Linked DNA regions of Hyphomicrobium denitrificans ATCC 51888. The protein of the gene in region 1 interacts with the protein of each later gene in a pairwise test. Links are inferred from orthologs where the notes say so. Each region holds a gene or a part of one and is shown on either strand. Other genes may lie near its edges.

Region 1 (3,218 bases):
GTCCGCGAAGTCTTCGCGATAGTTCGGCCCGCGACCGCTTTCGAAGCCTGTGAACTTCACGTCATAGCCAGCCACTGAAAGTGTCTGGCCGGGCTTCATGACGAGGATATGTTCCTCGCGATAGGCGCTCGTCGCGATGATGCCGACGACAAGCATGCCGACGCCGAAATGCGCAAGCAGCGTTCCGTAGGCGGAGCGCGGGAGATTACGAGCGCGTCGGAAACTTTCCGACACCGGCGCCTGAGCAAGCTTGATGCGGCTCGCCCATTCCGCAATCGCGCCCATCATCACGTAAACGCCGAGACCGATGCCGAACGGCGCCAGCCACGGGCCGCGATGGCCCACGGCATAGGTGGCGACGATCGCGATGATCGCGGCCAGCACGGCGAAAGCCAAACGCTGCATGACACCTGCGAGATCGCCGCGTTTCCACGCGAGCATCGGACCGATGGGAAGCGCCAGCAGCAGCGGAATCATCAGCGGACCGAACGTCGAATCAAAGAACGGCGGACCGACCGAAATTTTCTCACCCGTCAGACCTTCGAGCGCCATCGGATAAAGCGTGCCGACGAGAACGGTCGCGGTCGCGGTAACAAGCAGCAGGTTGTTCAGTACGAGGCTGCCCTCGCGGCTGATCGGCTGGAAGATGCCACCGGTCTGCATCTCGCTCGCGCGCAACGCAAATAGCGCCAGCCCGCCGCCCGTGAACAAAATCAGGATGGCGAGGATGAACACGCCGCGCGCTGGATCGACCGCGAACGAATGCACCGACGTCAGCACGCCGGAGCGCACGATGAACGTCCCCATCAGAGACAGAGAGAACGTCAGGATCGCGAGCAGCACCGTCCATACTTTCAGTGCTTCGCGTTTTTCCATCACGAGCGCGGAATGCAGCAGCGCGGTCCCCGCGAGCCAAGGCATGAAGGACGCGTTCTCGACCGGGTCCCAGAACCACCAGCCGCCCCAACCGAGTTCGTAATACGCCCACCACGACCCCATCGAAATGCCGATCGTCAGAAACATCCACGCGGCGAGCGTCCACGGCCTGACCCAGCGCGCCCATGCGGCGTCGATGCGGCCTTCGATCAGCGCGGCAATTGCAAACGAAAACGCGATCGAGAAGCCGACGTAGCCTGTGTAGAGAAACGGCGGATGAAACGCCAACGCAGGGTCTTGCAGGATCGGATTCAATCCGCGCCCGTCGGATGGCGCCGGGACGAGACGCAGAAACGGGTTCGACGTCAGGATCGAGAACAGCAGAAACGCGACGGCGATCGATGCCTGCACCGAAAGAACGCGTGCGCGCAAGCTCGGCGGAAGGTTCGTGCCGAACAGCGCGACGGCAGCGCCGAACAGGGCCAGGATCAGCACCCAAAGCAGCATCGAGCCTTCGTGATTGCCCCAGACGCCGGCCATTTTGTAGATCAGTGGCTTCGTCGAATGCGAGTTCTCCGCGACGTTCGCGACCGAGAAGTCCGACGTCACATAAGCGTGCATCAACGCTACGAAGGCGATCGCAAGCAGGATGAACTGCGAGACGGCGGCAGGCTCGGCGACGCGCATCATACGTTCGTCTTTGAGAGATGCGCCGGCCATCGGCAGGACGACCTGCACCACGGCGACGAGCAGCGCCAGGATCAATGCGAAGTGTCCGAACTCGATGATCATGGCATGGCCTCCTTAAGGCGTCTCGGTTTTGGCACCCGAGGGATGCGCGCCCGAACCAAGTTTCACGCCCCTTTCTTCCAGAGCGTTCGCGACCTCTCGCGGCATGTAATTCTCGTCGTGCTTGGCGAGCACGCTGTCGGCCTTGAAGTCGCCGTCGCCATCGAGCACGCCCTCGGCGACGACGCCCTGCCCTTCCCGGAATAGATCGGGCAGAACGCCGGTGAATGTCACGGGGATTTCCTTCAAGGTGTCGGTCACCTTGAATTTGATCGTCGTTCCCTCGCGCACGACCGAGCCGTTTTCAACGAGACCGCCGAGCCTGATGCGCTGGCCGCTCGGCACGCCCTTTTCGGCGATGTCGCTCGGCGTATGAAAGAAGACGACGCTATCCTTCAGCGCGAAGAGCACGAGGATCAGCGCGACCGCGAGCGTCGCAACGCCACCACCGATCAGAACGCCGCGCTTTTGTTTCCGTGTCATTCGATACCCGCTTCCATCGCGCTTCAGCCTCCAAGTCCGAGCTCGCGCGCGAGATCATCGACGCGCGCCAGGCCGACCTGATCGTTTTTGAGATTGGTCCGCGCATCCGACAAGGCCTTCACCGCATCGTCCTGTCGTCCGAGAACCTGATAGGCGCGAATGAGCTTCAGCCAGCCTGCCGCGTCCGTGCCGTCGGTTTTGAGGCGCGCCGCCAGCCCATCGACCATTTGCGTGATGAAGGCTTGGCGCTGCTCCGGCGTCATCGACATGACCGCCGACGGCGATCCCTCCGGAGGCCGAGGCATGGACGTGTCGCCCGCGTCTTTCTTCGGCAGCGCTAGCACCGAAGGCGGCTTGCCGTCTGCGGATGTCAGATTGGCGAGGCGCGCTTCGAGCATTTGCCGCCATGGCGCGTCGGTCGGCGCCTCCTCGATCAGCTTGCGATAGTCGGCTGCGGCTTCCGCCAGCTTGCCGTCCTGCTCCTTTGCGAGCGCCAGCCAGATGCGAGGTTCTTTTCTCTCGGGAGCAATCACCAGCAGACGTTCGAGCGTCTTGCGCGCGTCTTCCGGAATGACGCCGTTCTCGAGCCGGATTCTCGCGTTCGCGAAACCTTGCAGCCGGTCCGGGGATTCGCCGACGATGCGGATTGCGTTGGCGTAGGCGTTCGCCGCGTCGGCATAGCGACCCATCGCGTAATAGACCGGCGCGATCACGCCCCAGCCCGTACCGTCCTCGGGGTGCGCGCGAAGCCGCTCCTCGACCTTGGCGACGAGATCGTTCGGGTTGTTGGAGTTCTCTCGTTGCGCGAGCCGAGTGCTCAGCGGATCGCCCGGCATTCCCGGTGCTCCGTACGCGAGATAAAGCCCGAGGCTGACGATCGGCAGCGCGATTGACGTCAGGATCGACGCGTAGGCGGCAAAACTCGCCCGCTTAGGAAGCTCAGCCGTATCGATCCGGTCTTTGTCTGCGGTCGAGCGAAGCAGCCGCCGCGCGATTTCGGAACGGGCGCTTTCCGCTTCTTCCGACGCAAGAGTGCCGCTTGCCTCATCGGCTGCGACTTCCTTGAGCTG
Region 2 (3,254 bases), 2.1 Mb from region 1 along the record:
AATCGCTTCGCAAAGGATGGCCGCGTGACGAGTTTCTGGGCACTCGTTCGCCGCGACCTGCGATTGGCTGTCCGCGAAGGCGGCGCGATCGGCACGGCGCTGGGCTTCTTTCTCGTCGTCGTCTCGCTGATGCCGCTCGGCCTCGGGCCGGACCTCAATCTGCTGGCGCGCATTGCGGCCGGCATTTTGTGGATCGCGCTGCTGCTGGCGGCGCTGCTGTCGCTCAACCGCATTTTCGAAGCCGACTACGAGGACGGCACGCTCGATGTCCTCGCAACCGGCCGCCTGCCGCTCGAACTCGTCGCCGCCGCGAAAGCGCTGGCGCACTGGCTGACGACCGGCATCCCGCTGGCGCTGCTCGCGCCTGTGCTTGGGATTTTGCTCAACCTGGACCTCGGAGCTTATCCGGTCCTCGTCGCAACGACGCTCGCCGGCACCCCGGCGGTCAGTTTCCTCGGAGCCATCGGCGCCGCCTTGACGGTGAAGGCGCGGCGCGGCGGCTTGCTGCTGGCGCTCGTCGTGCTGCCGCTTTATGTCCCGACCTTGATTTTCGGCATATCGGCCGTCAGCGCCACGATGGGACCTTCCGGCATCGGTGCGGCGTTTCTGATCCTGACCGCGATATCGCTCGCCGCCGTCGTCCTCGGACCCATCGCCGCCGCCGCCGCCCTCCGCATACAACTTCAATAATTGTCGGGAAATTTTGAACGGCAACCATCTCGGCCGCAGGCTCGCCTCCGGTTGACACCTCCGCGACGCGCGTAAATTCGGCGCGGTGGCGGCTAGATGGGAGCTATCAAATGCGGAAATCTTTCGTTTTCCTACTTTATGTGGTGCATCTGGCAATGTTGATAAAATCCGAGATGCCCTGGCAGGAAAAGCTGCTTTTCCTGTTCTCTCTTCACCTTGCAATGTTTCAGATTTTTAAGTCTCGCTAGGCCAGCCATTCATTGCTTAAAATTGGCGAAAGCCTTACATCCCCGTCCATGCAAACGCTGACGCAGCAACTGGCCAACCCGACCCGTTTCATGGGGCTCTCCGCGAGAGTGCTTCCGTGGGCGTGGGCCGCGGCCGCAATCTTGATTGCCGTCGGATTTTACCTGTCGTTTTTCGACTCGCCCGCCGACTATCAGCAGGGCGAGACGGTGCGCATCATGTATATCCACGTGCCCTGCGCGTGGCTCTCGATGATGATCTACGGCCTGATCGCCGTATCGAGCTTCGGGCTTCTCGTATTCAGGCATCCCCTTGCCGACGTTTCTGCCAAGGCCGCCGCGCCGATCGGCGCCGCCTTCACGTTTCTGGCGCTGCTGACGGGGTCGCTCTGGGGTAAGCCGATGTGGGGCACCTATTGGGTGTGGGACGCGCGCCTGACGTCGGTGCTGATCCTGTTCTTCCTCTATCTCGGATTGATGGCGCTCCGCGCCGCGCTCGAAGATGAATCGGCCGCGGCGAAGCTGACGGCGGTGCTCGCGCTCGTCGGCGTCACGATCCTTCCGATCATCAAGTTTTCGGTCAACTGGTGGAACACGCTGCATCAGCCATCGACCGATTTCACATCGACCGTCGATCCCAGCATGCGCTGGCCGCTGATCATCATGGCGCTGGGATTTACGCTGCTGTTCTTCGCCATGCATCTAAAGGCCATGCGCAACGAAATCATGCGTCGCCGCGTGAAGGCCATGCGCGCGCAGGTCGTCGCCGGCCGTGACCGGCTCGCAGCGTCGGGGTCGGCGACCTAGCATGGACCTCGGACCGCACGCCGCTTTCATCTGGATTTCCTATGCCGCCGTGACCATCGTCGTCGCGGCCCTCATCGCCTGGCTCGTCTTCGATGGCAGAAGGCAAGCCGCCGCGATGGAGGAACTCGAAAAGCGTGGCGCGAGACGCCGCTCGGCAGGCGCCGTGGAGTAAGACTGTGAATCGATCGAAATTTCTACGTCTGTTGCCGGTTTTGCTTTTTGCCGCCGTCGCGGGCTTTTTCGCGATAGCGCTGCACACCGGCGATCCGTCGCTTCTTCCCTCGACGCTCGTCGGCCGGCAGGTTCCGCAGGGCGTGTTCCCACCCATCGAAGGTCTGGAATCCGCGAACGGGACACCCGAAGCTGGCTTCACCAGCGCCGACCTCGCCAAGGGCAAGGTTTCCGTCGTCAACTACTGGGCATCGTGGTGTGTGCCCTGCATCGAGGAGCACCCGTTCCTCGAAAAACTGAAAAGCATGGCGAACGTCGACATTTACGGCATCAACTATAAGGATCGCGCGGACGCGGCGCGCCGGTTCATCGGCCGCTTCGGCAATCCCTATACGGCGGTTGGCACGGACTCGTCGGGCCGGGCCGCCATCGACTGGGGCGTCTACGGAACGCCCGAGACGTTCGTCGTGAATGGCAAAGGCCAGATCGTCTACAAGCACGTCGGTCCGATTTCCGAAGGCGCGCTGACGGCGAAATTGCTTCCCGCAATAGAAAAAGCCCGCGCGGAGGCGGGCTCGACAGCGTCCGGGTCCTGATCGACCGGGCGCCGTCCGACGAAAAACTCAACTCAGAGCGACTGAAATTTCTTCGTCTCGTTGTCATAGACGGTGAGCATGCCCGTCGCGATGTCGAAGTGCGCGCCGTGCAGCTGCAGCAAGCCCTTCTCCTCGCGCTCGCGCACGAACGGAAACGTCCGCAGATTTTTCAGCGACTGCATGACGCCTTCTTGCTCGAGCGCACGCTGTTTGAACTCAGGCGAAGCATCCGGATGATTGCGCTGAACTTCCAAACGCGCTTCGTCCAGCATCGACATCCAGCGCGAGACGAAATGAGCTTCCGTCTGCACGGCGGCTTTCTCGTCCCACGCCGCCTTGATGCCGCCGCAGCCGGAATGCCCGATAACGATCAGATGACGGAGATTGAGATTGAGGATCGCGAATTCGATCGCCGAACTGACGCCGTGGAAGTTGCCGCCCGTTTCGTAGGGCGGAACGAGATTGGCGATGTTGCGCAGCACGAACAGCTCGCCCGGCATGGCGCTGAAGATCGTTTCCGGATCGACGCGGCTGTCGGAGCACGAGATGATCATCGTCTGCGGGTCCTGACCCTGCGTCGCGAGCCTCTCGTAGTGCGCGGCGTTCGGCGTGAAGTGCCGAAACTTGAAGCGGCGATAGCGATCGGAAAGGGAGTCGGGAAAGCTCTTCATTGTCCGTGGGTTCTCCTTCTTACGAGCCGCCGCGCAGCGTCGCGCCTTTGCGCAAACGGGTGTTGGTCCTCAAA

The links. Proteins that work in one complex are often made in the same cells at the same time.
Region 2: the proteins of ccmE (region 1) and HDEN_RS16070 interact in binary tests that used the Escherichia coli proteins (3 or more experiments, as listed by UniProt). The link is inferred for Hyphomicrobium denitrificans ATCC 51888 from one-to-one orthologs.

Annotation. Positions count from the first base shown.
Region 1 is NC_014313.1:1,175,960-1,179,177, reverse strand. What follows is about bases 415-3,154. They hold ccmE (cytochrome c maturation protein CcmE), read right to left. Parts: upstream 2,149-3,154; coding sequence 1,681-2,148; downstream 415-1,680. Other genes in these bases: ccmI (c-type cytochrome biogenesis protein CcmI), read right to left, coding at 2,172-3,154; HDEN_RS05610 (heme lyase CcmF/NrfE family subunit), read right to left, coding at 415-1,668. In the rest of the region: more of HDEN_RS05610, read right to left, coding at 1-414; more of ccmI, read right to left, coding at 3,155-3,218. UniProt on the Escherichia coli protein: Heme chaperone required for the biogenesis of c-type cytochromes. Transiently binds heme delivered by CcmC and transfers the heme to apo-cytochromes in a process facilitated by CcmF and CcmH.
Region 2 is NC_014313.1:3,320,488-3,323,741, reverse strand. What follows is about bases 89-2,864. They hold HDEN_RS16070 (heme ABC transporter permease), read left to right. Parts: upstream 89-986; coding sequence 987-1,742; downstream 1,743-2,864. Other genes in these bases: HDEN_RS16055 (carbonic anhydrase), read right to left, coding at 2,542-2,864; HDEN_RS16060 (DsbE family thiol:disulfide interchange protein), read left to right, coding at 1,919-2,509; ccmD (heme exporter protein CcmD), read left to right, coding at 1,744-1,914; ccmB (heme exporter protein CcmB), read left to right, coding at 89-690. In the rest of the region: heme ABC exporter ATP-binding protein CcmA, read left to right, coding at 1-28; more of ccmB, read left to right, coding at 25-88; more of HDEN_RS16055, read right to left, coding at 2,865-3,180; Na+/H+ antiporter NhaA, read right to left, coding at 3,200-3,254. UniProt on the Escherichia coli protein: Required for the export of heme to the periplasm for the biogenesis of c-type cytochromes.